Regions from separate parts of the Priestia veravalensis genome, predicted to be linked through region 3. Evidence: riboswitches for the same ligand, from Rfam matches in the RefSeq annotation. Region 3 holds a riboswitch; each other region holds the start of a gene.
What was found. A riboswitch is a leader RNA that binds a small molecule or an ion and turns the genes downstream of it on or off. The one in region 3 is predicted to bind S-adenosylmethionine.

Region 1 (10,603 bases), on a different contig from region 3:
CACAAAAAGGAGTTCTGCACCTGCGCTTGTATGAACGCGAATCCATTCTGGAAAGCGAATATCATAGCAAATAACGCCTGCGCATAATGAGTTTTCAAGCGTAAAGATGTTTTTGGTTTCACCTGGTTGTAGAAATAAGTGCTCATTCATCAGCTTAAATAAGTGTAGCTTGTTATATTGCGAGACCTCCTGGCCTTCACGATTAAAGACATACATTGTATTCGTAACGCCGCTTTTTGTTTTCTTAGCAACTGATCCAGCGATGATGTTCACGCTGTGTGTTTTGGCGAAAGCAGAGAAAAAGCTAGTCGCTTGCTTACCTTCTGAGTCCGCGATAGCGTCGAGGTTCTGTAAATCATAAGCCGTATCAAAAAGTTCTGGCAGTATAAGAATATCTGGAGATTCAAACAGTGCTTCCTTCATTTTTTTTTCAGCATGCTCGTAATTTTTTTTAGGGTTTCCAAATGCAAGATCAAGTTGCAAACACGCTACTTTTAAGCTCATTAAACTTCACCATCCTGATTTATTTTATAAAAATGACTTTACAAGTTGACTATTACAATATATTATTTGTGACTAGAATTTCAAGAATTTTTTGAGAAGGTGTTCACATGAAGCAGTTTGAACAATCAGAACTATTGAAGAGTTTACCGAAACAATTTTTTGCATCCCTTGTTAGCAAAGTTGCAAAAGTAATAAAAGAAGGACATGATGTGATTAATTTAGGGCAAGGAAACCCAGATCAGCCAACGCCCCCTCATATTGTCAAGGCACTTCAAGACGCGAGTGAAAATCCAAACTACCACAAGTACTCACCGTTTCGCGGACAAGCTTTTTTGAAAAAAGCGGCAGCAGCGTTTTACGAAAGAGAATACGGTGTCCAGCTAAATCCCGAAAAAGAAGTCGCTATTTTGTTTGGAGGCAAAGCTGGGTTAGTAGAAATTCCTCAGTGTTTACTTAACCCTGGAGATACAGTTTTAGTGCCCGACCCAGGTTACCCAGACTATTGGTCAGGAGTGGAGCTAGCACGAGCGAAAATGGAAGCTATGCCCTTGAAAAAAGAGAATGATTTTTTACCAGTTTACGAGGAAATAAGCGAAGAAGTGAAGCAAAAAGCTAAGCTCATGTTTTTAAACTACCCAAATAATCCGACCGGCGCAGTAGCTACGGCATCATTTTTCGAAAAAACGGTTGAATTTGCTCGCCAGTACGATACGTGCATTGTACATGACTTTGCGTACGGCGCAATTGGGTTTGATGGTCAAAAGCCCATTAGTTTTCTGCAAACTCCAGGTGCCAAAGAAGTGGGCATTGAAATTTATACGCTATCCAAAACGTATAATATGGCGGGGTGGCGCATCGGTTTTGCTGTTGGAAACGAAAGCGTTATTGAAGCGATTAATCTTTTACAAGATCACTTATTTGTAAGTGTATTTAGCGGAATACAGCAAGCAGCCGCGGTTGCTTTACTAGAGTCACAGAACTGCGTAGATGAACTAGTCGAACGCTATGAATCTCGTCGCCAGGTTCTCATTCATGGACTGCGTGAAATCGGATGGGACGTTGAAGCCCCACCAGGGTCGTTTTTTGCGTGGTTGCCGGTTCCAAAAAGCTATACATCAGAAGAATTCTCTGATTTGTTACTTGAAAAAGCACACGTCGTTGTTGCTCCTGGAATTGGGTTTGGTGAATACGGAGAAGGCTATGTGCGCGTAGGTTTATTAACCGATGAAGATCGACTGAAAGAAGCGGTTGATCGAATTGCTAAATTAAATTTATTCAAAAAATACGTTGACAATTCTTTTTGAGTTGGCTTAATATGTAAGAAGTTGTTGATTCATAAACACATATTTTTGATGAATACGATTAGCGTGAAAATCGATTATACAATATAAATAGCAATTTTCTTATTAAGAGTAGGTGGAGGGACTAGCCCTGTGAAGCCCGGCAACCGACTTAACGTTTTGTTAAGCACGGTGCTAAATCTTGCAGCAGTAGCTGAGAGATAAGAAGAGAGCAAAAAAGCCTCTTCTTTCTCACAAGAAGAGGCTTTTTTATTTCGTAACGATGGGAAATTTACAGCAAGGGAGTTTGAAGCAAATGAGTGAAATCGTTGCAAGTTATTTATTACATGATGAAAAAGGAAACTTTGAAAAAAAAGCAGAAGGCATTGCTCTAGGCTTAACGGTAGGTTCTTGGACAAATCTACCTCAGCTTGAGCAGGAGCAACTTAGAAAGCACAAAGGGCGCGTAGTTGACATTACGCCACTTGAAGACTGCGATCGCGTCAACAATTATTTAGAGCAAACGACAAAGCAAGCGATTGTGAAAATTGGTTATCCGCTTTCTAATTATACAAATGATTTACCTGCTATTTTAGTTACTGTTTTCGGAAAACTATCATTAGACGGAAAAGTAAAATTATTAGATTTAGAGTTTTCACAAGAAGCATTAGCCGCTTTTCCTGGCCCACGCTTTGGAATTGAAGGGATTCGTGAGAAACTAAAAGTGTACGATCGTCCTCTTGTAATGAGTATTTTTAAAGGTGTAATTGGGCGTGATATGGATTATTTAACGGAGCAGCTTCGGGCACAAGCACTTGGAGGTGTCGATCTTGTAAAGGATGACGAAATCCTATTTGACAACGAACTGACACCGTTCGAAAAGCGTATTACAGAAGGGAAAAAAGTTCTTGATGAAGTATATAAAGAAATGGGTCATCGTACGCTATATGCCGTAAATTTAACGGGGCGTACATTTGATTTAAAAGAGAAAGCTAGAAAAGCAGCGGAGCTCGGAGCCGATGCTCTATTGTTTAACGTGTTTGCATATGGACTAGATGTGCTACAAGCTCTTCGTGAAGATGATGATATTAACTTACCAATCATGGCTCACCCAGCAGTAAGCGGTGCGTTAACACCATCTGAATTTCATGGATTCTCAAATTCTCTTTTGCTAGGAAAATTACTTCGTCTTGTTGGAGCAGATTTTTCACTATTCCCATCACCGTACGGCAGCGTCGCGATGCCGCTTGAAGATACAGCTGGAATTACGTACGAGGTAACAAGACCGCTACATACCTATAAGCAAACGTTCCCGGTTCCATCAGCAGGTATCCACCCAGGCATGGTTCCGCAGCTTATTTCCGATTTCGGTGTGGATAGCATTATTAACGCAGGCGGAGGCGTACACGGTCACCCAGATGGAGCAGTCGGTGGAGGAAAAGCATTCCGTGCAGCAGTTGATGCTACGCTTGCTGGACAGCCTTTAGAAGATACAAATGACGAAGCGCTACAAAAAGCACTTGAGCTATGGGGAGCAGTGAAGGTGAAGGGGTGATGAACGTGAAGATTTTCTGTGACTTTGACGGTACGATTACAAACAGCGATAACATCATTGCTATTATGAAAAAGTTTGCTCCAAGTGAGTGGGAAGCTATCAAAGATGATGTGTTGGCAGAGCGCGTATCGATTCAAGAAGGCGTTGGCAAAATGTTCTCTTTACTGCCAATCTCTTTAAAGGAAGAGATTGTATCATTTATTTTATCAACTTCGGAGATTCGAACAGGATTCGAGCAGTTTGTGCATTACACAAAAGAAAAGGATATTCCGCTATATATTGTCAGTGGAGGAATTGACTTTTTTGTTGAGCCAATGTTAGACGGCAAAATAGATAAAAAGAACCTTTACTGCAACGGCTCAGATTTTTTAGGGCAAACGATTAAAATTACGTGGCCTCATACATGCGATAGCCACTGTGAAAATGGCTGTGGCTGCTGTAAGCCGTCAATTATACGAAATCTGGTAGATGACAAAGATTTTATCATCGTAATTGGAGATTCCATTACGGATTTGCAGGCAGCAAAAATGGCTGATTGCGTATTGGCACGTGATTTCTTGCTTCAGAAATGCAAAGAGTTACATTTACCGCATCGGCCGTTTGAAACATTCCATGATGTCATTGAACATATTAACGAATTATCGGAGGTGGAAGTATGAGTATTTTAGCACAGCAGCGTTTACAAGAGATTGCGGATGTAAAAGAAGAACTTGCACAGCGAGATTGGTTTTTTGGAACGAGTGGTAACTTATCGATTAAAGTAAGTGAAGAGCCAACAACCTTCTTCGTATCAGCTAGTGGAAAAGATAAGCGAAAGCGTACAAGTGAAGATTTCTTACTTGTAGATAGCAATGGGAAAGCAGCGGAAGAAACACACTTGAAACCTTCCGCTGAGACGCTTTTACATGTTAAGGTTTATAGTCATACAAACGCTGGGTGCAGCCTGCATGTACATACAATTGATAACAACGTCATTTCTGAACTATATGGTGACGAAGGAAAAGTAACGTTTAAGGGGCAAGAGATTATTAAAGCACTCGGTATTTGGGAAGAAGATGCAGAGGTTACCGTTCCGATTATTCCGAATTATGCGGACATTCCGACGTTAGCTGAAGTCTTTGCTGAATATGTAACGGCGGATCAAGGGGCTGTTTTAATTCGTAACCACGGTATTACCGTATGGGGGGAAAATGCATTTGAAGCGAAAAAAGCGCTAGAAGCATACGAGTTTTTATTTAGTTATCACGTGAAAATTCTTTCACTAAAGAAATATAATCAATCAACACTTACTTAAGGGGGAGTTACATATGGCAAACGTTCGTTTACATGCAACAGATGCACGCATTGAAAATCAAGAAGAGGTAGCAAGTTTTTTAGCTAATAATGAAGTCATTTATGAAAATTGGGATATTACAAAGCTACCTGAAAATCTGCGTGAAAAATTTAATTTAACAGACGAAGAAAAAGAAGAAATCTTAGCTTCATTTGATACAGAGATTAGGGATATTTCTGAGCGACGAGGTTATCAAGCACAAGATGTGATTTCGTTATCAGATACAACACCTAACTTAGAAGAGTTATTAAAAAACTTTCAGCGTGAGCATCACCATACGGACGACGAAGTTCGTTTTATCGTCAGTGGACATGGTATTTTCGTCATTCAAGGAAAAGACGGTTCATTCTTTGATGTCGAGTTAGAGCCAGGTGACTTAATTTCTGTTCCAGAAAATGTGCGTCATTATTTTACACTAATGGAAGATCGCAAAGTAGTAGCCGTTCGTATTTTTGTTACAACAGAAGGCTGGGTGCCAATCTACGAATAAATTGAGATTGTAGACAAGGAAAAATAGCAGGATGTATGCGTGGTTAACGCAAGAAAATGCCGCTTCTCTTCTTGATGAAGCGGCATTTTCTTAAGCAATAAAAGCTTTAAGTCGGCGCTTGCTCTTCATTGCGCTAGGAATAATTCTTACTATTTTTATGAGAATAGTAATAGATGGAGGAAGAAGATGAAATATGTAAAAAAATGGTACAGCCCATTTATTTTATTGCTATTTGTCCTGTTCGTTACGGTTGGATGTACAAACGAACAGCCGGATATAAACGCGGCAAGTAAGCCACAAGTCAAAGAAGAACAAAAGACAGAGGCGAATTTCACAGCAAAAAACGTTAGTAAAGATACGAAAGTCGCTCTTATTGCCGAGTTTACGACGGGAACGCACGCAGCCCAGTATATTAGCGGTGCAACAGCGGCTGCCAAAGAACAAGGTATTCAGCTTACCGTGTCAGATGCCAACAACGATCAGTCAAAAATGGCAGCGTATTTAGATACGGCAATTAATCAAAATGTGGATGGTATTATCATTAAGCACGGTCGTTCTGAAACGTTGGAACCTGGCGTGAAGCGTGCCGTTGCAAAAGGTATACCCGTTGTTGCATTTGATGTTGAGCTAGATGTAGACGGCGTAACAACGATTGATCAAGATGACTATATGTTGGCGCTGCAAGGCTTAAAGCAAATGATGCAGGATATTAATGGCGAAGGAAAGATTGTGTACATTTTTGTTGGTGGTTTTGCGCCAATGGAAAAGCGAAACACCATTTATGAAGCAATGCTAGAACGTTATCCGGACGTAGAAGAAGTAGCGCGATTTGGAAACGCTACATCTAATACATCGCTAGATACTCAAACAAAAATGGCGGCTATCTTGAAAAAATATCCAAACAAAGGCGACATTACAGCCGTATGGGCACCTTGGGACGAATTCGCCAAAGGAGCTACGCGTGCAATTAAAGAAGCTGGCCGAGATGAAATTAAAGTTTACGGCGTCGATTTATCGGATGAAGATCTGCAGATGATGCAAGAAGAAAATAGCCCATGGAAAGCATCAGCAGCGGTAAATCCAGCAGCAATTGGTGAAAAGCAAGTGGAATTTGTTCTGCAAAGAATTGCTGGACAAGACATACCGAGATATTACTCGTTTAACCCAACGCTCATCACTCAGGATGATTTACCTGATGCGCCTATTAATATGGACCAAGTGGGTGAGTTTGTAGAAGCTTGGAATCAAAAAGAGTAGAGGAGAAGGCAGATGACGATCGAACAATTAGAAATGAAGCATATCGCAAAGTCATTTGAATCATTTCAAGCGCTTCAAGATGTGAGCTTTACCGTGAAAAAAGGCGAAATCCATGCTTTACTGGGAGCAAACGGTGCAGGGAAAAGTACGCTGATGAAAATATTATCTGGAGCATACTCAGAATATACCGGGACCATTTACAAAAATGGTCATTCTGTTACGCTTGGTTCTCCAAAAGACGCAAAAAACTTAGGTATTGCAATTGTTCATCAAGAAGTCGATGTCGCGCTTGTACCATCACTAACGGTGGCAGAGAATATTGTGCTGGACCGCCAAACAAGTAAAGGTAGCCCTGCAATTGTTAAGTGGAAGCAACATGATACTGAAGCGAAAAAGGCGCTTGCTATGCTGGGTTCAACGTTAAACGTTAAAAAGAATGTATCGGAATTAACGCTAGCAGAAAAGCAGCAGGTATTACTCGCTCGTGCGATCTTACAAGATGCGGAATATATTATTTTGGATGAACCAACAGCACCGCTAAGTCAACATGAGACAAAGCGTTTGTTTGAAGTTGTGACGAACTTAAAGAAAAAAGGCATGGGTATTATTTATATTTCTCATCGCCTTCAAGAAGTTAGCGACCTATGCGACGTTTACACCGTTTTAAAAGATGGAAAGCATGTTGTGACAAAAGCAATTGTGCAATCTACAATGCAAGAAATGATTACATTTATGCTAGGGAAGCAAGTAGCGCAGGAGTCGGTACGTGAAGAGGTAGCGGTGGGAACTGAACTGCTTCGTGTGGAAAAGTTGTCTTTGCCAAACGTACTACAAGATATTACCTTTCATGTTAAAGAAGGTGAAGTTGTTGGCATTGCGGGACTTGTCGGTGCAGGGAAAACAGAGCTATGTCGAAGCTTATTTGGTCTGGAGAACAAAACAGCGGGTCAGCTATCAATGCGCAATCATCCGCTTTTAGTAAATCGCTCTCCTCGTTACTATATTAAAAATAAGCTTTCTCTCATACCAGAAGAAAGACGAAAAGAAGGCATTTTAGTAGACGAATCGATTGTACTTAATTTGTCACTTCCAAGCTTAAAAGATTTTACGAAATGGTCTTTTGTACAAAAGCGAAAACAAAAAGAAGCATCTCAGAGTGTTGCTGCGAATGTTGGTGTTAAAGCCTCGTCTGTTGAGCAAAAAGTAAAAACGCTAAGCGGTGGGAATCAGCAAAAAGTAGCTATTGGTAAATGGCTCTTAAAAGAGACCGATGTATATATATTTGATGAGCCAACAAAAGGAATTGATATCGGCTCCAAACAGGAGATTTTCTCAATAATGAATGAGCTAACTAAACAGCAAAAAGGCATTTTATATGCAACTTGTGAATTTGATGAACTGGTCAACATGGCTGATCGAATTTACGTTATGTATAACGGGAAAATTGTAAAAGAACTATCGAAAGCAGAAGCAACGTATGAACAGCTATTTTATTACGCGTCTGGAGGAACGGTATGAGTGCAGAGTTAGTGAATGAACAAGTAAAAGCAAAGAAACAAACAGGACAGCTGATGGAGTTTGTCACAAAATACGGTACGGTAGTAGCCATTTTATTAGTCACCATCTTTTTTTCAATTGCTTCACCCAATTTTTTAACTCCAGGAAACATCAGCGATATTTTACGTTCGATTTCAATTGTAACGCTTATCGCATTAGGTGTGACAATTTCACTGACTGTAAATGGTCTTGATTTATCAGTTGGCTCGACGGCTGGGTTAGCAACCATTCTATCAGCATCGATGCTTGTGTTGCACCGTCAAGAGCTGCTAGTGGCATTGTTGATTCCTATTTTAGCTTCACTTCTTGTAGGGCTTGTGAATGCATTTTTTGTCGTGAAAGTTAAAATTCCTGATATTTTAGCCACGCTATCAATGATGTTTATTGTGCAGGGAATCTTGTTAACCTATACGAAAGGATCGGCTATTTATACGAATATGCCTTTAGAAAGTGGAGAGCGTGCACCTGGAATCTTTATTCCTTCTTTTTTAGCCTTAGGACAAGGACATGTTTTGGGAGTTCCGGTGCCAGTAATTATTATGCTCCTTGCTGTCCTCGTTGTACATATTTTCTTCACGTATACAAAATACGGACGATTCTTTTATGTAACGGGTGGAAATATGGAAGCAGCGAGGCTTTCAGGAATTCCAGTCAACCGCTACCGCATGTATGCCTATGTGTTATCTAGCTTACTAGCGGGGATTGGAGGAGTTGTGTTAGCAGCGCGAATTGGGGTAGGAGAAGTGAATGCAGGAGCTCCTTTTCTAATGGATGCCGTTGCCGCAGCCTATATCGGCTTCTCTGTATTTGGAGCAGGTAAACCGAATATTATTGGCACGCTGCTAGGGTCTATTTTAATTGGCGTTCTCTTAAATGGTTTAACGATGTTAAATGTTCCGTATTATACACAAGATATTATTAAAGGAACGGTTCTTGCAGCGGCTTTAGCTCTTACATACTATCGTTCAAAGAAATGATTACGGTAGATTGCACGAGATGACTTTGTCATCTTCGTGCAATTTTTTTGTTTGAAATCGGGCAAAGTAAGGGAAATATGCAAATAAAAAGGAGGCTATAAAATGAAGCGAATTATTGTAATTGGAGGCGTTGCGGGTGGTATGAGTGCAGCATCTCAGCTGCGTCGCTTAGATCAAGAAGCCGAAATTATTGTATTTGAAAAAGGCCGAGATGTTTCATATAGTGCATGCGGTATGCCGTATTATTTATCAGGTGTTGTGAAAGAGCAAGAAAGTCTTATCGCTCGAACAGTTGATGAGTTTAAAGAGCGTGATATCACGGTTCAGCTTCAACATGAAGTAAAAGAAGTGAATCACATAAAGAAATATGTTGTTGTACATAATCATCAAACAAATGAGTCACAAGAAGTGTCGTACGATGAGCTTATTATCGCAACGGGAGCTTCAGCTGTAAAGCCACCCTTTATGATTGATGCTCAAAATGTTTTTTCATTAAAGACGTTAGAAGATAGTACGAACATCCATCGTTATTTAAAAGAAGAAAATGTACAAAAAGTTGTGATTATCGGCGGTGGATATATTGGAATGGAATTAGTAGAGACCATGCATCTATTAGGAAAGCAAGTGTCTGTTATTGAGCGCGGGAATCATATACTATCCATGTTTGACGAAGAAATTGCTACACGAATACAGGGCGAGCTGAAAAATGATATTGCTTTTCATGTCAATGAAGAAGTAGAAGAGTTAATTGCAGACCGTGAAAAAATAACTGCGGTTCGCACCAATAAAAATACGCATGAAGCAGACCTTGTTATTGTAAATGTGGGAGTGAAGCCAAATACATCTTTTTTAGAGAGAAACGGCATTCGAATGCTCGAAAACGGTGCGATCCTCATTAATGACAAAATGGAAACCAACGTTCCGCACCTTTATGCAGCAGGTGATTGTGCAAGCAGCTACCATCTTGTGTTGAAAAAGCCAGTTCATTTTTCACTTGGTACAATTGCTAATAAGCAAGGGAGAATTTTAGGCGCAAACCTAGGAGGAGAAGATAAACATTTCCCAGGTGTCATTGGTACCAGCATCCTAAAAGTTATGGATTTAGAAGTTGCTAAAACTGGAATTACTGAAAAAGAGGCAAAAGCAGAAAACCTTCAATATAAAGCGGTTACGGTAGACGCTTATAATCATACGCCGTATTATCCAGATGCAACAAAAATGTTGGTTAAACTTATCTATGAAAAAGATACACATATTATACTAGGAGCACAAATTATGGGTAAGTCAGAAGCAGCCAAGCGGATTGATGTGTTTGCAACAGCCATTACGGCACGGCTAACAACCGAGCAATTAACCATGCTAGATCTTAGCTATGCTCCGCCTTTTGCTACCGTTTGGGATGCGGTTCAAATTGCTTCTCAAAAAGCGACATAATCAGAGGCCGACGTGAATTTATCACGTCGGTTTTATCGTCTAAAGGAGACGTTGCAGAATTTGTAGATGCGTTGTCATATTTGCATGTTTTGTCGAAGAGGAATTTTTTTCTAAAATTTAAAGGTTGAGAAATCAACGTTGATAACGCTTTCTTTCTTTAGGCTAAAAAAACTTTATAAGAAAAATGTCTATTATTGCGACTCTATTTACATATTT
Region 2 (10,603 bases), on a different contig from region 3:
TCGCAAGCGTCATTGGCATCATAATCAATCCAGACGCCGTTGCAGAACGACCGATAACACCTTGAATAAAGAACGGAATATACATCGCTGCTCCAAACATTCCAGCACCTAAAATAAACCCAACAACGTTTGAGAGCGTAAAGATGTTGTTACGGAATAAGTGAAGTGGTAATACCGGACTTTTTGCTTTTCGCTCGACCATAATAAAAATAGCTAACGATACAATGGTTCCAATAAACAAGCTGATGATTGGTGTTGACACCCAATCATACTTAGAACCAGCCCACGAGAACGCTAGTAGTAGCGGTACAATGGTTGTTGTTAAGAATAGTGAACCCGCATAGTCGACCTTTTCACCTTCTCGTTTTTCAACGCTTGGAAACAGCATCCAAATTAGAACGAATGCAACGATACCAAACGGTAAGAATACCCAGAAAACCCAGTGCCAGTTCGCATTATCAACAATCCAACCGCCAAGTGTTGGACCGAATACACTGGCTAAACCAAAGACTGAGCTTAGTAACCCTTGCCAACGACCGCGCTCACGCGGCGTAAATAAATCTCCAACTGCTGTAAATGCAGTCGACATAATTAAACCTCCACCCAGGCCTTGAACAGCTCGGAAGATGATCAATTGAATCATTGTATTTGAAAAACCTGCACATAGTGAACCGATGATGAAAATACCGATACCTGTTAAAATAAACGGCTTGCGTCCGTAAATATCTGAAAGCTTCCCTACTAAGATAGCTGTGATACTGGAAGCTAACATAAAGCTTGTAAATACCCAGCTATAATACTCAATTCCCTGTAGCTCAGCAATAATACGTGGCAATGCAGTACCCACAATCGTTTGGTTTACGGCTGTAAACAGCATTGCTGACATAATTGCAATCATAATGGCTACTTTTTTTCGATGTTCTAAATGTTCCATATGTCTACTCCTTTCGGTAACTAAATAATTCACCTAGTGAATCATTTTTTCGGCGTACCTGTCTCTTAGTTTGACTGTCGCTCCGCAGAACGATCAATTTTTTGAAATAATGTATTCATAATTTGAATTTCCTCATTTGTAAAATCGTTAAACCGTTCAAAAAAATATGCTCTTTTTTTTGCTTCAATTTCCTCAAATATAGCATGCCCTTTTTCAGTAATGACAATTTCAACAATTCTTCGATCTGCCTCTGACTTTTTCCGTTCCACATACCCTTTAGATAAAAGCAAATCCGTCAAAGCCGTAATATGACTAGCGGATACCTGCAGGTGCTTTGAAATGTCCGTTGATTTTTGAGGACCTTCATTTCTTAACATGCGAAGAATCATAAAAGCATTAGTTGATAGCTCCGAATCAAATACGCTGTTAATTTCTTGTCGAAGCTGACGAAATACACTGCGAAACAACAACTCCATTTCATGGAGAAGCTCATGACGTTCTTTCACTATACACACTCCTTCCTTTTACTTATATGATTAAAAAGTTAATAAAATATTTATTTCACTTAGTTAACTAAAATAGTTTTATCAAATAAACATGCTTATCGTCAAGATAAAACTTCCTAAAAGATAGTATTTTCTTTTTTCAGAAAAAAAGCCATAAAAAAAACATGCTTGCGATAAGCGTAAGCATGTCTAATACGTAAATAATCCTGTTAAAAACGTGCGCCATTTTGGAGGCTTTTTCGCGGCTGCAAACTGACTGTCTTTTAAGCGCGTTTCAAATTCCTCTACCTTTGCTTGGAGCTTTATCATCTTTTTCGTTAACTGATCAATTTCTTTTCGGTGCTCAAGAAGCTGAAACGTGACCACTTCTCCTGCTTTTTCTTCCGTTCTTTTTTCATTTTCAATTAAGCGCATTAATAGCTGGTCAATTTGCCGTTGCATTTCTTGATTAGGCTCTTCTACTTCTTTGTGCTTTGCAGACTGATAAGCCTCAAGCTTTTCTTGCAGTACAGATACCTGAGCTTCTACATCATGTAGCTTTTGGTTGTCCTTATCATCAACCGCTACTGAAGCCGCCACTTCTTCATGAGCTGACCACTTCTCATAAAGTTCATCCATTTGTTTTTGAAGCTGCTCAATGCGATCATCACTTGCTTCAACCACTTTCACAACCGCTTGGCGATTCCGATTGTTCTTAAACTCCTCAAGCTTCGTAACATTTTCTTCTGTAAACTCCCAGTGTCCAGCATCATTTCGTTGAATATCAATGTCTGCAAGCTTTGCCCATTTCAAAACCGTACTCGGATGAATTCCTAACTGTTTGGCCACGTCAAGCGTTTTTATTGCCATCGTAATCCCTCCATCTTCTTGTTATACTAGCAACTTCGCTACGAAACAAAGATTCCCTTCATTCGTGACAAAACTAGAAGGAATTCGGCAAAGAAAGTGGGAATTCAACAAAGAAGGAGCTGCAACATAACGAAATAATCCCTTCTCAAAGACGAAACATTATTTCTTCAACATCACTAGGTTGTAAGAACAAGCTCGTTCTATTACGCTACGGACACTCGCTTTTCGCGGGGAGGAAGCTGAACCTCTACATTTTTGGTTTTAATTACATACGAAACACTCTTATTCCATTTCGTTTCAACAAACCAATCAAACGGCACTTATTACGAAAGGAAACTTAGACCTATTACAGCGACATTACTTCTAAAGGAGCTTGTTTGTATGAAATATCTCTTATTAATAACAGCTCTATGTACCACAGCTGTTTTACTCTTCAAACCATTATCCACTTGGACCATCATATTTATCTGTACAGTCATGTGGAGCAGCGTATATGTGTACATGAAACGAGTTTCTTTTACCCATCCTATTTCGTGGATTTCATGCACGTTCTCAATTTGTATAGTCAGCGGCATGTGGTGTACTAACTCACCTTTACTACTCCTACTATTACTGGCTGTGCTATTGATGTACTACTTTGAAATCGCAAGCGTACATAATTACCTATTCTCGATTAGTAAACGCGAACTTGCAGCATCAGCTGAACTCTCAAAAGTAAATGAAGTATTCCAACAAATTCGGGCTGAGCGACATGATTTTATGAAGCATATTAGCGCCGTGTCCTACCTTATGGATAGTAAGCAACATCAAAAAGCCAATGCATATATGCAGCAATATGTGGATGCACTTCAGAACACCAATACATACATGCAAGGCGAAAGCGGACATATCGCTTCCATGCTATATCAATGGAAACAACAAGCAGCCCAAGATAACATTGAGCTAGTCTTTCAGTTTGAAAACCCGTTATCACAGCTTCCTATCACAAAGCTTAATCAAATGAACCTATTGGTAAACCTTTTGGAAAATGCCTTTGATGCGGCACGGTGCACAGACGAGAAGTATATTTGTATTAAATCTCTAGTTAAAAGTGGAATTTATATACTGGAAGTGACCAATTCCACACCTCCACTCTCTAATGAGCTGCAGGATCAACTATTCAAACAGTTTAACAAAACCACCAAATCAGGAAGCCATGAAGGACTTGGGACATTTGTCATTCATGAGCTAGTTCGGCACTCTAACGGCTATCTGGATTATCTTTATTACCACCAGCGTTTAACCGTTAAACTGAAATTTCCAATTGTTGTATAGCCTTTTAATTTGTTAGCAATCGTACAAACTAATGATACACGCTGGCAAAAGTCCACCTTGTGAAATCATAGGTAAAATAATATTCTTTTTTAATTAAATGGCTTGCATTTATCTCTAAAAACGAATATTATATATCATGTTGCTTTTAATGTTCGTTATTTTTGGAGGTACTTATGTTTAAGTTACAAGAAGCTAACACGAATGCTAAAACAGAGGTTTTAGCTGGAATTACTACGTTTTTAACAATGGTTTATATCGTGGTTGTAAACCCTGTAATTTTATCAGATGCAGGTGTACCGTTTGATCAAGTATTTATGGCAACCATCATTTCAGCCGTTATTGGTACGTTGTGGATGGCACTTGCCGCCAATTATCCAATTGCAATTGCGCCAGGTATGGGATTAAACGCATATTTTGCATACTCTGTTGTCGGTTCACACGGTAACATCGATTATAGAATTGCTTTTGCGGCCGTGTTTGTCGCAGGTATTATTTTCGTTATTTTGTCGCTCACGCCGTTTCGTGAGAAATTAATCGAAGCCATTCCAGGCAACTTAAAACATGGAATTACAGCTGGTATTGGCCTTTTCATCGCCTTTGTCGGCCTTCGTTCAGCAGGTATTATTGTCGCAAACGAATCCAACCTTGTAGGCTTAGGAGATCTTCAATCTCCTGGCGTTGTACTCACTTTAGTGGGATTGGCCATTACCATTGCGCTATATGCAATGAATATCAACGGGGCATTGTTTTTCGGTATGCTTATTACAGCCGTTATCGCGCTTTTCACAGGTCAGCTTTCATTTGACCAAGGGTTTGTGTCTGCCCCTTCTCTACCAGAAGGACTCCTAATTACCAATCCGCTAACTGCGTTTGGTGACGTTATTCAGCACGGTTTGTATGCTGTTGTATTTTCTTTCTTACTGGTAACCATTTTTGATACAACAGGTACGATGATTGGTGTAGCACAACAAGCAGGATTAATGAAAGATAACCATATGCCAAAAGCACGCCAAGCTCTTCTTGCAGATTCTTTTGGTACATCAATTGGTGCAATGTTTGGAACAAGTCCAACAACTGCTTTCATTGAGTCTTCAGCTGGTGTTGCTGCAGGTGGACGTACAGGTTTAACTGGCGTAACCGTAGCTCTTTTATTCATTATTGCTGCGTTCTTTAGCCCGCTTGTAAGCGCCGTTTCAGGCATTGCAGCGATTACGTCTCCAGCTTTAATTATTGTAGGTAGCTTAATGATGGGCTCTATTGCAAAGATTAACTGGAGCGAATTTGATGAAGCATTCCCTGCGTTTCTTGTTATTTTAACAATGCCTCTGACATCAAGCATTGCAACTGGAATTGCGCTAGGTTTTATCTCACATCCACTAATGAAGATTGTAAAAGGTAAAGCAAAAGAGGTTCACCCCCTTGTTTATGTATTTGCTGTTCTATTCTTATATCAACTTGTGTTTTTACCACACTAAAAGCGATGCTTATGCATCGCTTTTTTATTTGAGATACGTTGGATTTAAGTGGAATCCTTTTCGTTATTTGGTATACTGAATATACAGAAAACGTCTTCATTGAAAGGAGCTTCATATGAAAAAACAGCTTGGCACGCTTATGTTTATCATGTTTATGATTTTTGTCGGATTCGGCATTATTATTCCGATTGTGCCAGAAGTCATTCGCATAACTGGAGCTAGCTCAGTTAACCTTGGACTCTTAATGGCAAGTTATTCTATCGCATCTTTCTTGATCGCTCCATTTTGGGGAAGTCTATCTGACCGAAAAGGTAGAAGACCCGTTCTTCTTACGGGCTTAATCGGATTTAGCGCTAGTTTCTTTATTTTTTCATTCGCTAATGACTCACTCGTTCTGATGTACATATCACGTATTCTTGGAGGTTTATTTGCCGGAGCGGTTATTCCATGTGCATTCGCTTACGCTTCTGATATTACCACGGAAGAAAATCGCACAAAAGCAATGGGCCTTTTAGGAATGACAATCGGGCTTGGCTTTATTTTTGGACCAGCATTAGGTGGACTGTTATCGTCCGTGAGCTTATTTTTCCCATTTACCATTTCAGGGATATTGGCACTAATTATGACGACCTATGCTTTCTTTGCATTACCGGAATCGCTCCAGCAAGAAAGCGTCTCTCAGGAAAAGAAAACTACGCTGCAAGATTTCAACACGGATTTTAAAGGCGCAATGAAGTATTTATATTTACTCTCCTTTTTTGGAACGTTTACGCTAGCTGGCCTTGAAGCAACTTTTCAATTTTTTCAAATCGAACGCATTGATGTAACCCCTACCATGATTGGCTGGATGTTTATGGCCAGTGGCGTTACGCAAGCTGTTATTCAAGGCGGGGTTTTACAGCGATTTAAGCAAGGAAATGAGAAAAAGCTAATTGCTGTTGGTTTAATTGTCTCAGCGGTCGGATTTGCATCCATTTTATTTTCATCCAATTTATTTAACGCAACGGTTTTCCTTTGCATCTTTACAGCCGGCAATGCCCTTATTCGCCCTTGTGTACTCGCTCTGATTACCCTTAAAACGAATATCGGCTATGGGTCAGCTTCAGGTATTAATTCATCAATGGATAGCTTAGGAAGGATTTTCGGGCCTCTGATGGGAGCCTTTGCTTTTGAACTGAACAGCATGTATCCATTTTTAATTGGAGCTGTATTAACATTCGGTGCGCTCCTTCTGCTTCAACGTCATATTGAACTCGACTATTCACCCAAAGAAATAACACCTAGCTCTTAACTAAGAAAAGACTTTAGCTTTTTTGGCTAAAGTCTTTTCTTATCGCTTGAAATACCTGGACGATTTCATCATAAAACACCATAGTACCTAAACCGATAACCAACAGTATAGTTGAATTGAAAGCACACCCACATCTAAAAAGACGCTCCTCACTATTAAGATGAGGCCAACAACGAAACCGCGATCAGAAGGAGCTTTTAAATCATCAGCTTCTTTCTCTTCTTCATATAGTTCGCTCTCTGATTTATCTTCAGCTACTTGTTCAGTGCTTGACTGTTTTTTCAAAAGCTCATCTAACGTCACATTATAAAATTCAACTTGCTCAATGTATACTGCTTCCTCTTTATCATCTAAGAATTTCACCGTGTACTTATTGTAATATTTTCAATTCTCTTTTCCGATTTTAAGTTATTATCTCCATCAAATTCTACCACTCCAAATTTATGATCGATTGTTTCATAAAAAGCTAATAAAGAGTTTGCAACAGGTTGTGGAGTTGTTTGTAACAGAACGTCTAATCCTTCTAATTCTTTATATTTACTAAACTCCCTCACTAATTGTTCCCGTGAATTGCTACATGCTGATAAACATAGTAAGAAAAGTGCTAACACCGCTATAAAAAGCTCGTTCATATAATTCCCCCTCCTTTTTAATTCTACATCCATTACAATTAATTTCCTATATATCCATAACATAAAAATTACCATTTTCGTCAATTTTATTGCTTTGGAAATAAAATTGACGAAAATAGCACATTCTCAAATTAAAAAGTAAATACCATAAGATTTCATTACGTGAAGGGGGAAATGGCGAAAGTTTAGCAATCTTTAATAAAATAACCCTTAAGCTTATAATGCTTTTCTGACTCAATATAAGCTCTTTTTCTCTTTTACAATACATTTACGTTTACGACGAATAAAAGCCCAGAAGCAATCTTCTAGGCTTTTATTCGTCGTCCTCTAAGAAGTCTAGTACGCGATCAATAAATTGTTCGCTACCTTCGTCATTTCCATGTTCAATTAACAGCTCCATGTTCAGCCTCCTTTTAAAATTGTTAGAATATTCTTGTTTTATACCTTACCACAATTCCAACCAAGTTGTAACGGTTATTTTGTGTAAAAATTTCGACAAATATCATCTCTTTTCAACGAAAAAAGAAAAGAGAGAAGATAAGCATCTTATCATGATTATAGACAAGACTGCAATTGATATGAATACAACCTTAAGCGTATGTACCTTTCAGCCATCCAACTCGCTTTAATTTTGCTATACAAGCTTCTTTTAAACCTTCTTCTGTGTAGCCCTCAATAACTTTGCAGTCAATTCCAATGGCATACGTATCCCTTCCGCTCTTTACTACAATTTCGTAAAACGTCTCAAGCTTTCTACAGGTAAAATCATTAATCTCCTTCAATTGATTTAATACATCGTTTAACACTTCTTCATGATTCTTTATAATCGTTTGTGTCATCCGTATCTCTCCTTCTAATAAAATCAAAAAAGCTCATTTTGCTTTAGATGCAAAATGAGCTTTCACCCGTCTTATCACCCAAAGCTAATGCTTTGCTGGTAGGAGCACCTTACGTTGGTAGGTTGCTGTGGAGTCATAGAGCCAGATCTCTCGTCCACTCGTGATAACTTTTTAAATTAGATTTCATTATACCAAATATCTCCTATTTAGCAAGAGTATTTTTTAAATTTTTCTTTTTTTCAGTTTTGTCACTCTTTTTAACCTATGCATAGTAAAGCGAGAATATTTTCCTTTCTTTACGTAAAAACTAACAAAAAAAACGTAATGTAATTCTTTAATTAAATCCTTGGATAATTTTCTGATTATTCTTTCATTTGACCAAACTCTACCTTTGCTTATAAAATGAAGATTTGTAGAAAGGAGCACGAAAAACTATATGTATACGTATCAAATTGGCAATCAAACAATTGACTACAAAATTAAAGTCGTTCCAAATAAAACCGATATTACGGTCCAAATTTGTGACAATGAAGGGGTAACCGTAATTATCCCACGAGGCTTAAACGAGCACAACGTTCGCTCTGTTATTTCTCGTAAAGCGACTTGGATTTTAAAACAACTTAACGGTGGTAATCAACCAACCGAAGCAAAAAAACCAGCTGCTAAAAAAGCCGAAAAAGCAAAAACTGAGAACAAAACGCCAGCTGCACCTAAAGCAAAGACGTCATCTTTTGAAAACGATGACAAATTTTCGTATTTAGGTCGTCAGTACCGCTTAAACATCATTCGTGATAATGTGGAGCAACCTGAGATGACGTTCCGTGCTAAATTTATCGCAACAGTGCCATCATCCTGGTCTGAACAAGAAACAAACGAGGGAATTCAAAACCTTTTAACAGAATGGTACCAAGGACGAGCAAATGAAAAATTCAGCGAAGCACTAAAAACAGTGAAAAAACAAGCAGCAGATGCACCTGACTCTGTAGCGTGGAAGGAACTGCAAGATACATATGCAACGATGGAAAACGGTGAGCTAGTATTGAACTGGCGTCTACTTCTAGCACCATTAACAACAATTGAATATGTGATTGCTTCACAATTTACAGATGCAGACTCATTATTTGAAGATGCAGCAGAGCGTAAACAATGGTTAGAAGAAAATAGCTTACAAGCATTCTAATCAGCTAACAGCAAAACACCCATCCTAAACTACACAAAGGACGGGTGTTTTTGCATATTGTGTTTTGTTAAAACTTAATTATAATAAAAAATGTTTATAGTTGAATAATATAGGTTAAGTATATGTAAAGGTAGTATAAAATTTAATTTTGCTCCTTTATCTATCTTCAGAAAGGATGTGCACCTAATGAAAGGACAAAGCTTTTTCATTTTAGGTCTTATTTTCGCTCTTATTATTGCTATCTTAGCTGTCATCAACAATGAGCCAGTTCAATTTAACTATGTCTTTGGCTCACAAGACTGGCCACTTATTTTAATTATTTTAACATCGGCTGTATTCGGTGGTGTCGTCGCTGCTTCACTAAGCTTTGTTAAAATCACTCAGCTTAAAAGTAAAAACAAGCAACAAACAAAACGAATTGCCGAACTAGAAACGCAACTAGCCACTCACTCAGAACCACAAGCTGATCTAGAAAAACCTTTATCAACACAAGGTGAACCATCAGCTTAATATAGAGATATACTAAAATCCTGCTTTCCCAACACTACGGGAGGGCAGGGTTTTTTGTTTTTCCTCCTTACCCCTTATAACCAATTATTATAATAAAGGGTGTATTAGCTATGTCAGTAGCCTGTGAGTGAAATGGGAAACGTTTGACTCCTACGGAATTACCAAGACGGCTTGAAACCCCGCAGAAACGCAATGACGAGGAAGGCAGGCGCGAGCCACGTGGAAAGCGAACAATCCGGAGTGAAAATCACGACCCATTGCATGCGTCTTCCCTCCTATGAAAATATGAATAACACGCATATACAAATGGAAATCTTTAGCTAACAATGGTACAATCAATTCTGTTCTTTATTCTTTCTATTTGATTTAACAAAACGATTCACTTAAAAAAAGAAGGTGCTCTTATATTGAGAAAAACTCGCATAAAACGAGAAATCATAATCTATTGCTCCATCATTCTCGGAACACTTCTCTTTTCTCTTATTGTGCAACAGTATTTCTTTCAGCCTTATACCGTTAAAGGAGATTCTATGAATCCTACGCTTCAAGAAGGCAACCGTATTATTATTAATAAACTAAGCAACTATCAACGCTTCGATCTCGTCGTCCTTCACTCTCCTCATGACCAAGACGAGTACCTCGTTAAAAGAATAATCGGTGTTGCAGGCGAAAAGATTGAATACATTGATGACCAGCTCTATATTAATAACCAAAAAGTAAGTGAACCTCACTTACATAAATACCTACAGCATATCCCGACATACGAACGCTTCACTGAAAACTTCTCTACCGAAGAACTCGTAAATGACGGCATCATTCCTCATGGATTCGTCCTTGTACTCGGAGACAACCGTAGAATAAGCCGCGATGGCCGACACTTCGGATTAACACCTGTCTCAGACATCGTTGGTGAAGTCGATGTGAAATATTGGCCTCTGACTGATCTCAAACTAATGCACTAAAAAAAGGAGCGGCGTCCGCTCCTTTTTTAATACCCATTCTCTTCATACAACTCAAGCGGAAGGCCGTCTGGATCTGCAAAAAACGTAAATAACCTTCCTGTTAACTCATCC
Region 3 (10,603 bases):
GTTTTTTCTGATAAAAAGCATTATCGATTTAATAAATCTTTTCGAGCTATGAAGCTAAAAGAAAAAAACGGCGAATCTTTATTTCAATATGTTGATTATATTATTAACGCGTTTGGTCTCTCAAAAAACAAAGCTCTTCATTTTCTTATGCAATCTTTTTATCAATCAAAGTAAAAAAATGACTATTTTTTAACAATTGAGAACATTTATACATTTTCTGAAAAAGGTATGGTACCATCAAATAGAGTGAGGGGAATAGTGGTTATTCCTCAAACTCGCTTGAATAAACCTTTCAAACAAAAGGGGATGTTACAAAGGTTTATATCAGACTTTGTGAGACATAGGGGAGAGAATGAAACATGAAAAAGGTTGGGTCCATTCTGTTAATTGTGTTAGCGCTAGCAGGATTGGGAGGGGTGTGCGCTGCTTATTATCATTTCGAGCAGCAAAAAGAAGCAGTAGATAAGTTTGTGGTAAATGAAACATACATATTAACAGTAGGGGTAACACAAATATAGAGATTTTAACCAGATATACGGGTAAGCTATTCAAGAAAAAAATCCTAATAATTGTTAGGATTTTTTTCTTGAATAGCTTTTTTAATTTGTTTAATTGTTTCAACATGCATTCCCTCATGGTAAAAGTTAAACAAGAACGTGCTGCCAACGTGATCAAACGAAATGCCAGCTTTATTAGTGAACCGCTTGGCTAGCTTCAAATCATAATGAGCGGGTATGAATTCTTTAATACGCTCAGTTTAAGTCATCAGCTCTTCTTTTAGTTGAATTAAGGTAGGAGGTGTTTCCTTCCATTGAGAAGGTTTTGTTTCAGCCGCGAATAATCGCTCATATGAGGCAGGCAATTGATTTTTCTTTCCAGCAAGCTCAAAAACAAGCTTTTCTTGAATATATGCAATGTGCCCTAAATTCCAAAAAATGTTGTTTGAAAAGCCATCGGGAGTTACTAACGATTCCTGTTCAGTTACGCTTGATAAAACTTTTAGCGTAATACTTCGAACGGTTTCTAAATGATGTAATAACAATAAATTCATAAATAATTCCTCCTTTAGACTTGTTTCTTTTCTAGTAATATCTTTTAATTATAACAGGGAAACAGTCAAATACGGTGTAGTTTGCTTAACGAAAATAGTAAGAAGAAAGGGCGATACCATGTCTAGTTTACGTTTTGAAAAAATATTGCAAGTAACAAAGAACCATATTGAGTTGTTAAAGGAAGCTGATCCATCAGAAGAGGTTATTTCAGGCTATATTGAGAGAGGAACATGCATTGCAGGAAGAGCAGATGGTGAGTTAGTGGGGCTTGTTGTACTGCTACCAACAAGGCCGAATACGGTGGAAATTGTCAATATTGTAGTAAAGAAAAACATGCGAAATCAAGGATACGGAAAGCAATTGGTGGAAGAAGCTTTAAAGCTTTCAAAGCACTATGGATATAAAAGCGTAGAAATTGCAACAGGTAATTCAAGTATTGAGCAGTTGGCGTTGTATCAAAAATGTGGATTTCGTATTACAGGAATTGAAATGGATCACTTTGTTCATAATTATGAAGAAGAAATCTATGAAAATGGTATTCAATGTCGTGATATGATTCGACTGCGACAAATATTGAGTTAAGGGTACATATTTTTAGAAAATGGGCGTTTAGACAAGCAAAAGGATGATGCGTGCATACACTGAGACAGAAAGGATGGTGTATGTTATGTGTTTTTACGGCGGTTATTGTGGAGGATACGGCTATAATAAAGGCGGCAGTGGGTTTGCCTTAATCTTAGTTCTGTTTATTCTTCTTGTTATTGTAGGATGCGTTTGTTGGAATTAATAAAGAAAAGAAGCATACAAAAGGAGACTTTTGTATGCTTCTTTTCTTTAAATTAAAACTAATCTAAAAAATTTTATAAAATAAAATTAAAAAAATATTGACACTATATACAAACTACCCGTAGAATAGCCATCATAACAAAGTGAATAAAAAAGCAACTCTTATCGAGAGTGGTGGAGGGACTGGCCCTATGAAACCCGGCAACCTATCAGCAATCGTGCTGTAACGGTGCTAAATCCTGCGGTGTATCTTTATACACTGAAAGATAAGAGAAGCGGATTGGTTAAAATCGCTTCTCTTTATCTGCAAGAGGCGTTTTTTTTATGGAAAAAAAGAAAAGGGAGCGATTGACATAATGAAAAAAACAACAAAAGTACTAGGTTTAACACTGGCGTCAGCACTACTAATTGTAACGGCTGCGTGCGGAAAAGAAGAAGCAAAGACTTTGAGCACAGAAAAAATTACAATCGGAGTAACTGGTGGTCCTCATCAACAAATTAACGAAGAAGTGAAGAAGTTAGCAGAAAAAGATGGATTAGAGATTACCATTAAAACGTTTAACGACTATAATACACCGAACACAGCGCTTGATGAACGTGATTTAGATTTAAATAATTATCAAACATTACCGTTTTTAGAACAACAGGTAAAAGATAAAGGCTATAAAATTGAGGATGCGTTTAAAACGGTTGCGTTTCCAATGGGTATTTATGCAGACGGCATTAAAGATATAAAAGAACTGAAAAAAGGTGACAAAATTGCTGTGCCAAATGATCCAAGTAATGAATATCGTGCGTTAAAGCTATTTGAAGCGGCTGGAGTTATTAAATTAAAAGAAGGCGTTGAAGAAAAAGCAACGAAAAAAGACGTAGCTGAAAATAAACTGGATCTTGAAATCGTTGAGCTAGAAGCTTCACAAATTCCATCTCAATTAGGTGAAGTAGCAGCTGCTGCAATTAACACAAACTTTGCGATGGGTGCAGGTTTAACAATTAATGATGATGCCATTTTCCATGAAGAAATTGAAAACAATCCATATCCAAACTACGTTGTTGTACGTACGGAAAATAAAGATGATGAAGTTGTAAAACAGCTAGAGAAATACTTCCATTCAGATGAAATTCGTCAATTTATTGAAGAAGAGTTTAACGGCTCAGTTGTCCCAGCATTTTAAGGAGTGGTGAACGTGATTGAATTAAAGCAGACTTCCAAAACATATGAAGTCAACGGCAAGAAAGTGGAGGCTGTGAAAGACGTGTCCTTGACTATTGAAAAAGGAGAGGTGTTCGGAGTAATTGGATATAGCGGTGCGGGGAAAAGTACGCTGATTCGCTGTGTTAATCTACTTGAAAAACCAACGTCTGGAGAAGTATTCATTAATGGTGTAAGCCTAACGACTCTTTCAAAGCAGGATTTTCAAAAGACACGCCGGAAAATCGGGATGATTTTCCAGGGGTATAATTTATTAAAAACAGCAACTGTATATGAAAACATTGCAATTCCTCTAAAACTAGAAGGCATTGATAAAGAAACCATTCAAAAGCGCGCAGAGAAGTATTTAGAAATTGTCGGGTTGTCTGATAAAGTTAATCACTACCCGTCTCAGCTATCTGGCGGTCAAAAGCAGCGTGTTGCCATTGCACGAGCGTTAGCGCATGAGCCTGAAATTTTATTAAGCGATGAGGCCACAAGTGCCTTAGATCCAGAAACAACGGAAGCTATCTTGGAGTTACTATTAAAAATTAACCGAGAATTAGGCTTAACAATTTTTCTAATTACGCACGAATTAAACGTTGTTCAACGTATTTGTGATCGCGTAGCAGTGATGGAAAATGGAAGAGTCGTAGAAGAAGGAAAAGTAGTGGATATATTTACTCATCCACAGCATCCAACAACTAAGCGTTTTATTGGTTCAGAATCTGCATTTAATCTTCCAGAAGCTTTAAAAACAGAATATCGTAAAACTGGTAAGCTTGTATCACTTTATTTTAAAGGAAGTGAAAAGTCCAATGAACCGGCGCTTGCGATGGTTTCACGCAAATTTGATGTATTACCAAGTATTTTAGCCGGTGGAATTGAACAGTTAAAAAATGAAACGCTTGGAAAGCTGCTTGTTCATTTAAGAGGAGATAAGGAAGCTTATGAAGAAGCAATCGGATATTTAGAAAGTGAAGGCGTTATTGTAGAGGAGTGGAAATAAGATGGCTGAATTTTTTGTAGAGTGGGGAGACGTTATTTGGGAAGGCTTCCTTCAAACGTTAACCATGACAAGTATCTCATTAGTTATTGCCATCTTGATTGGTTTACCGCTTGGGATTTTACTTGTTGTAACTAGACAGGGTGGACAGTCAGAAAACAGATGGTTATACCAAGTTCTGAACTGGATCATCAACATTATTCGTTCGATTCCATTTATTATTCTATTATTCTTCATTCTACCATTTACTAAGCTTATTGCTGGAACAACCATTGGTGTACAAGGCGTAATTGTTCCCCTTGTGGTTTATACCGCACCTTATATTGCAAGATTAATGGAGTCTGCGCTGTTAGAAGTTGATAAAGGAATAGTGGAAGCATATCAATCAATGGGGATTTCAACGTCAAAAATTATTTGGTACGTTGTTGTAAGAGAAGCGCGTTCTGGTATTATCTTAGGATTAACTATTGCAACAATTGGTCTCATCGGTGCTACTGCAATGGCAGGCCTTGTTGGTGCTGGTGGGCTTGGAGATATCGCCTTTCAATATGGGCATTTACGCTTTGAACCAACAGTGATGTACACAACTATTCTCGTATTAATTATTATGGTACAGTTGATTCAATCGTTTGGTAGCCAGCTAGCTAAGAGATTAAAAAGAGAAGGGTAAGAGAGGTAGGTTGCTCATGGGAAGGAAAGTTGGAATTATTGGATGTGGCAATGTTGGCTCAGCGACAGCTTTTTCATTAGTTAATCAGCAAGCAATAGAAGAATTGGTACTTGTGGATTGTTTAAAGGAAAAAGCGGAAGGTGACGCGCTTGATTTACAGGATGCAACTGTCACAGCGTCTGGGTTTACAAACGTATATGCAGGTGGATTGGTCGATATTAAAGATGCAGATGTGATTATTATAAGCGTTGCCGGTCCAAGACCTCAAAAAGGTGAAACGCGGCTTGATGAACTAAAAGCAACTGCACCTATTATTATGGAAGTAGTTACAACTCTAAAAGAGCTTGGTTTCTCAGGCTGTTACGTTGTAGCCACAAATCCATGTGATGTTATTACATACCATGTATGGAGTTTGTCTGGATTGCCAAGAGAGCGTGTAATTGGAACAGGAACTTTATTAGATAGTTCACGTCTTCGGCGAGTTGTTGCAAATGAACTCAAGGTAAAGCCACATGACGTTCATGCGTATATGCTTGGTGAACATGGCGATTCGCAGTTTGCACTATGGTCACATTCAACAATTTTTGGACAAAAACTAGAAGATTACTACCAACATGAGCAGTCTATTTTAGATAAAGAAAAAATTGAAAAAGAAGTGATCAAACTAGGTTTTGAAATCTATTGGCTGAAAGGAAATACGGAATTTGGTATTGGAAACGCGATTGCACAGCTAACCAAAGCCATTGTCAGTAACGAACGAGCTGTTTTTCCAGTTTCTACGATATTGCAGGGAGAGTATGGCTTACATGACGTAGCTATCAGTATTCCATCTGTTATTGGAAAAGGAGGAATTGAGAAACGAATTCCTCTTCATTTATCACTAGAAGAACATCGTAAGCTGGAATATTCAGCAAACATTATTCAAACAGCAATTTCTGAAATACGTTCTCAAAAAATACAGCACTAAAAAAGCACGCTTTTCTGAAAAGCGTGCTTTTTAACGATAGCTTGTCGTACATACATAACTCATACTAAATAAAATAAGGTTTTTGCCTGCTCCGTCTTTTTGAAAATTTCTATGGTTGTAACAAGCAAAAAGATAAAAGCAACACTAGAGGCTAAAAGGGAAATACGCAAAAATAAACGCTTTCTCTTTAACAGCCGATAAATAAAGAAAAGCATGATCCCAATTAACACAATACAAGCAATACCAAGTTGGATAGAGAGCTTTGCTAATTCATCAATGGTTTCTTTAAATAAAAGTAGCCCTTCGTTGTTAAGCTTTGTTTCAGAAATATTTGTTTTTTCTTCATGGTTTAATACGCCGATGTCCCACTTTTGAGAGGATGTATCATTGTATACTGTGTAATAAAACGGCCCGAGTTTTTGTTCATCAACGTGATGGTTACTTGCTGAGACGTGTGAAGCAATGGGAAAGGCGAGTAAAAAAATAAGCAGTGAAATCCATCTTTTCATAGTTAAAATCCTCTTTCTCTATCACAATCTTCTTTTATTATAAAGGAGATTTTTTTTTGTATCTATCATCCCTCCGTCCTATTTAGATTTCTATATATAAGGCGAAAGGGGGAATGAAGGATGGCAGAAAAAATTCAGGAAAAAAGCCAGCTTCGCATGACATTTCACAACGGTGATAAGGAGGATGGAACGATGATTTTAAAATCCAAACTATACCCAAATATTGCAATAGCTTCTTCACCTGATGCGTTGCTAACAGCAAGTGAAGCCATTGCGAGTCTACAGTTACTTCCACTTGTTGAAGTCGCAGAAGTCGTAACATATACGCTTGTAAGTGAATAATAAAGGGGGGAGCTAAATGAAAACATTAACAATGCAGTTTTTGAACTTAGAACAAAAAACAGTGGGTATTTCAATTGAGCAGCCGAAAGAAGGGCTTGAAGCTTCTGAAATCAGCGCAGCTATGGATCAGATTTTAGCAAGCAATGTGTTCACATCAAATGGTGGAACACTTACATCAAAAAAGGGTGCACAGATCATTGAGCGTAACGTAACGGAATTTGAAATCTAAACATGGTTTGCCTTGACCAAAAACCACCTCCGCACTACAATGAGTAGTGTGAGGTGGTTTTTTTATGAAGATTCAACAGTTTAAGTTTAAAGAAAGTGGCTTGAATCGTTTTTTTGGACCTCTAGAAGCAAAGGTAATGGAATGTATATGGCATGGAAAACAAATGACAATTAAAGATGTTCAAATTGCTCTTGAAAAAGATAAGATAGTCAACTTCAATACGGTTATGACCGTTATGAATCGTCTTGTAGAAAAAGGGCTGTTGGACAAGTATGTAAAAGGGAGAGTTTCTGTTTATCAACCTGTGCTGTCACAGCAGGAATTTTTAGAAGGGCAATCTAAGGAATTAACGTCTGAATTAATTGATGAATTTGGACTCTTGGCTGTGAGTCATATGTTAGATGCAGTAGAAGAAGCAGATGAAGAGCTGCTGCTGCTTTTAGAACAGAAAATTAAAAAGTTAAAAGCGAGCGAAGAAATATGAATAAAAAGCAATCTGTTGTTCTTTTTTACGCATCCATACTAGTAGCCATTAGCCTGCTTGTACAAATGACGGTTTATCTCATAGACCCACATCATCATTTAAATGTGTTTACTCTATGCTATCACGCTGTAGAACATATTGGTTGGAAGTGGGCACAGTATGTTTTATATGGGTTTGTGGTTTATACCCTCTTGCTTGTTTTCTGGAAGCTAATTAGACAGTTTTGGCTTTTGTACCAATTTTATCATCAAATTAAAGTCAGTAAAGTATCAAGCTTAACTCGTTACATAGGCAAGGATGAAGATATTTATCAAGGGGTCGTTGTTGTTAATTCTACCCGTCCATTTGCTTTAACGAAAGGATTTGTGAAGCCTCAAATTGTTGTTTCAACAAATTTAGTTAATCTGTTAAATAAAAAAGAACTTGAAGCAGTGTTATATCATGAGCAATTTCATGGGCGTAATAAAGACCCACTGAAAATTTTTCTGTTATCATTGTGTGCATCTGCACTGTGGTATCTTCCTGTGCTGAAGTGGAGCAATGAACGTTACAAATTAATAAGTGAACTGTTAGCTGACCGTGCTGCGATTGATTCGCTAGACTCGACACTTCCAATTGGAAGTGCGCTTTTAAAACTGATTAAGTACCAAAAGCAGCAAACTTCTTATGCATATGCGCCTTTTGCCGAGACAGCAGTCAATTATCGCATAAAGTGTTTGGTAAATCCAAAGATGACCATCACATGGAATATTCCAAAACTTATGATGGTAAAGTCAGTGGCTGTGTTTGTGCTGCTTTGGTCAGTATTTGCTTATTAAGGAACGAATAAAACATATTGAGGGAGAGGTGAAAGCTGCTTCTATTTAAGTTGCAGCAAACAAAATGGCAAAGTCAAAGAAAAAAGGAAAAACAGGAGTTCAAAAAAAGCAGTCTACAAATTCTAAATGGCTGTTTTGGACAATTGGAATTGTGAGCGTGGTTGTTTTAGCGTTTATTATCTTTGGTAATATCAATAAAGGTAGCGAACAAGCTGATATCAGCTATGAAAATCAACCGTTCTTGGGTGAAGAGGATGCACCAGTTGAAGTGATTGAATTTGGTGATTATAAATGTCCTCATTGTAAAGAGTTCAACAATACATTTTTTCAATTGATTGACCAAGAATACATTCAAACAGGCAAAGTGAAGTTTTACTTTATGAACTATGCTTTTATTAACGTAGATTCAACTCGCTCGGCTCAGTTTGCTGAAACGGTTTACAAAGAGCTAGGAAATGATACATTTTGGAAGTTCCATAAGCTGCTTTATGAGAAACAACCTGATTCAGCCGGTGCTGAAACACAGGATATTTTTACAGACCAATTTTTACAAGATACCCTCGGCGAAATAGCCAATGAGGAAGATGTGCAAAAAGTAGTGAAAGCTTATGAAAACGAAGAGTTTAAAGAAGCGTTCCGCCAAGACATGTCTTATGCCAAGAAACTAAATGTTTCTGGAACACCGGCTCTTTTTGTAGATGGAAAGCCATTTGAAGGATCAACTGCTGAAGACTTTGATAAGATGGTTAAAGAAGCAGCTGAGAAGAAGGGACAAGAATGAAGAAAACATTAGTAGGGAGCTGGATTGTTACAATTGTTGCAACTCTGGGCAGCTTATCTTTTAGTGAATTGTTTAATTTTATTCCATGCACATTTTGTTGGTATCAGCGAATTCTAATGTATCCGCTCGTGATCATTTTAGGCATAGCTGTGTATGAACAGAATGACAGAATTTATAAATACGTACTGCCGTTCTCAGTCGTAGGTATGCTTGTATCGGGCTATCACTATGCACTACAAAAAATACCTGCATTACAAGCGTTTGAAACATGTACAAGCGGTATACCTTGCTCAGGTCAGTACATTAACTGGCTTGGCTTTATCACAATTCCATTTTTAGCATTCATTGCGTTTACAATGATTACATTCTTAATGGTAATGTTAAAAAGACAAAAATAACAGAAGGACTCTAAGCTAAAAACTTGGAGTCCTTCTGTTATTTTTGAATAAACTATGTTCTAAATAAATACATATTACATCAACTAAAAATGATGTTCTTATAAAGAAGGAGCTTGTTTTATTGAAATAAATTTTGAAAAGAGAAATCGAACAGCTGGCCCTATAATAAGAATCTGTGTTGGGTAGGCGACAATTATGTTTTTTGCAAAAATTGTAAAGAAACTAATTAGTACATGTTGGTTTGTCAAAGATCCAGCTATAGATGCATGAATAAGTCCATAGATTGACATGAAAAACACCATTCCTATCACCATACACGTAGATAAAGTTAAGATCATATAAAACTTCTTCTCTTTCTTAAAAGGTAGTAAAAAGACAACTTTGTGAGCTATAGGCCCTACTATTACTAATTCAAGTGCAAGAGCAATAATGAAGACCATTATCATTTCTTTTACCATTTGCAGCGGTGTTAGTACGTTGAACATTCCATTAAGCATGAAGTTATACGTTGTCATAACGAATACCATGCCTAAGCACATTATCATTCCAAAATAAAATTCCTGTTTTTTTGTTGTTGGCGTATCGTAATCCTCCTTTTGAATTCTTTGTTAAGTATAGAGATTTAAAAAACGCTTCGTAAGTGAACATTATGTGAACTTTTTTTGTTTTTCGTCCCTTTTGAAAAGTAAAAAGCCTATATATAAAGCGATAGAGCATTAAAGGAGGAGAAGAAAAATGACGGATTGGCTTTCTTTCGTTTCAGATGTTGGCTTTCCAATTGTAGTGACTTTATATTTGCTGCATCGGATTGAAGCGAAGCTTGATATGGTTGTAACGTCGATTCAAAAATTACCTTACGAGTTAGAACAACGGGAAAATGAATCAACTTGAAAAGTGGAGAAATATCGATGTGTTAGTAAAATAAAGGAAAAGAGCTTTTTGCATTTATGAGCATGTTATACTTGTTCTAGCTGTTAAGATAAAAAGTGGAGGGATTCAAGTAATGAACATGTACCCTGACATCGCAACAAGCTATGGAGCAGATTTAATAGTATGTGAAAATCAATTTGAAGCAAGCTATTATTACCATGAAATGAGAGGGCAATGCTTACAAAAGTTAAAAGAAATTAGCAAGTTAGTTGATGAATTTGAATTTGACTTTTCACCAGACAGTTTAAAGATAATTGAACTTCTATATTATGATGTAGAAGATCAGCAGTCTTTTTCATTTTTTAATCTGACTAAAGAAGAATTTGAACGTTGTCTAGGCATTTATTTAGGAGAAGTCGTAGTTAGAAATATTGAAAAAGCTCGCTGGGTTGTTCGTGAATATTCCCTCGACTCTAGCAAATTTTTAATGGGAATTGAA

Region 1: it holds a riboswitch for S-adenosylmethionine, as region 3 does, so the genes downstream of both, mtnW (2,3-diketo-5-methylthiopentyl-1-phosphate enolase) here and AS180_RS08070 (MetQ/NlpA family ABC transporter substrate-binding protein) in region 3, are expected to answer to the same signal.
Region 2: it holds a riboswitch for S-adenosylmethionine, as region 3 does, so the genes downstream of both, AS180_RS09440 (hypothetical protein) here and AS180_RS08070 (MetQ/NlpA family ABC transporter substrate-binding protein) in region 3, are expected to answer to the same signal.

What each region holds. Positions count from the first base shown of each region.
Region 1 is NZ_KQ758674.1:10,841-21,443, forward strand. Features, by position in the region: gene AS180_RS15810 (carbon-nitrogen family hydrolase) at 1-504, opposite strand, end outside; gene AS180_RS15815 (pyridoxal phosphate-dependent aminotransferase) at 612-1,808, shown strand; SAM riboswitch class I at 1,905-2,012, shown strand; gene mtnW (2,3-diketo-5-methylthiopentyl-1-phosphate enolase) at 2,101-3,339, shown strand; gene AS180_RS15825 (2-hydroxy-3-keto-5-methylthiopentenyl-1-phosphate phosphatase) at 3,339-3,998, shown strand; gene AS180_RS15830 (methylthioribulose 1-phosphate dehydratase) at 3,995-4,633, shown strand; gene AS180_RS15835 (1,2-dihydroxy-3-keto-5-methylthiopentene dioxygenase) at 4,647-5,162, shown strand; gene AS180_RS15840 (sugar ABC transporter substrate-binding protein) at 5,349-6,419, shown strand; gene AS180_RS15845 (sugar ABC transporter ATP-binding protein) at 6,432-7,937, shown strand; gene AS180_RS15850 (ABC transporter permease) at 7,934-8,953, shown strand; gene AS180_RS15855 (CoA-disulfide reductase) at 9,056-10,387, shown strand.
Region 2 is NZ_KQ758644.1:16,693-27,295, forward strand. Features, by position in the region: gene AS180_RS09395 (MDR family MFS transporter) at 1-934, opposite strand, end outside; gene AS180_RS09400 (MarR family winged helix-turn-helix transcriptional regulator) at 1,000-1,440, opposite strand; gene AS180_RS09405 (MerR family transcriptional regulator) at 1,630-2,289, opposite strand; gene AS180_RS09415 (sensor histidine kinase) at 2,671-3,603, shown strand; gene AS180_RS09420 (NCS2 family permease) at 3,777-5,078, shown strand; gene AS180_RS09425 (MFS transporter) at 5,194-6,369, shown strand; gene AS180_RS09430 (hypothetical protein) at 6,457-6,732, opposite strand; gene AS180_RS09435 (hypothetical protein) at 6,729-7,001, opposite strand; gene AS180_RS09440 (hypothetical protein) at 7,592-7,840, opposite strand; SAM riboswitch class I at 7,909-8,010, opposite strand; gene AS180_RS09445 (M48 family metallopeptidase) at 8,277-9,020, shown strand; gene AS180_RS09450 (LapA family protein) at 9,207-9,530, shown strand; gene lepB (signal peptidase I) at 9,938-10,492, shown strand; gene gloA2 (SMU1112c/YaeR family gloxylase I-like metalloprotein) at 10,519-10,603, opposite strand, start outside.
Region 3 is NZ_KQ758640.1:29,358-39,960, forward strand. Features, by position in the region: gene AS180_RS08055 (AlbA family DNA-binding domain-containing protein) at 1-174, shown strand, start outside; gene AS180_RS22410 (flagellar basal body-associated FliL family protein) at 360-518, shown strand; gene AS180_RS23500 (DinB family protein) at 758-1,051, opposite strand; gene AS180_RS08065 (GNAT family N-acetyltransferase) at 1,170-1,634, shown strand; gene AS180_RS21595 (YjcZ family sporulation protein) at 1,720-1,839, shown strand; SAM riboswitch class I at 1,998-2,111, shown strand; gene AS180_RS08070 (MetQ/NlpA family ABC transporter substrate-binding protein) at 2,195-3,013, shown strand; gene AS180_RS08075 (methionine ABC transporter ATP-binding protein) at 3,026-4,039, shown strand; gene AS180_RS08080 (methionine ABC transporter permease) at 4,041-4,706, shown strand; gene AS180_RS08085 (L-lactate dehydrogenase) at 4,723-5,673, shown strand; gene AS180_RS08090 (hypothetical protein) at 5,733-6,182, opposite strand; gene AS180_RS08095 (DUF1659 domain-containing protein) at 6,303-6,524, shown strand; gene AS180_RS08100 (DUF2922 domain-containing protein) at 6,541-6,753, shown strand; gene AS180_RS08105 (BlaI/MecI/CopY family transcriptional regulator) at 6,818-7,237, shown strand; gene AS180_RS08110 (M56 family metallopeptidase) at 7,234-8,055, shown strand; gene AS180_RS08115 (DsbA family protein) at 8,120-8,836, shown strand; gene AS180_RS08120 (disulfide oxidoreductase) at 8,833-9,234, shown strand; gene AS180_RS08125 (hypothetical protein) at 9,333-9,779, opposite strand; gene AS180_RS08130 (YvrJ family protein) at 9,970-10,125, shown strand; gene AS180_RS08135 (hypothetical protein) at 10,238-10,603, shown strand, end outside.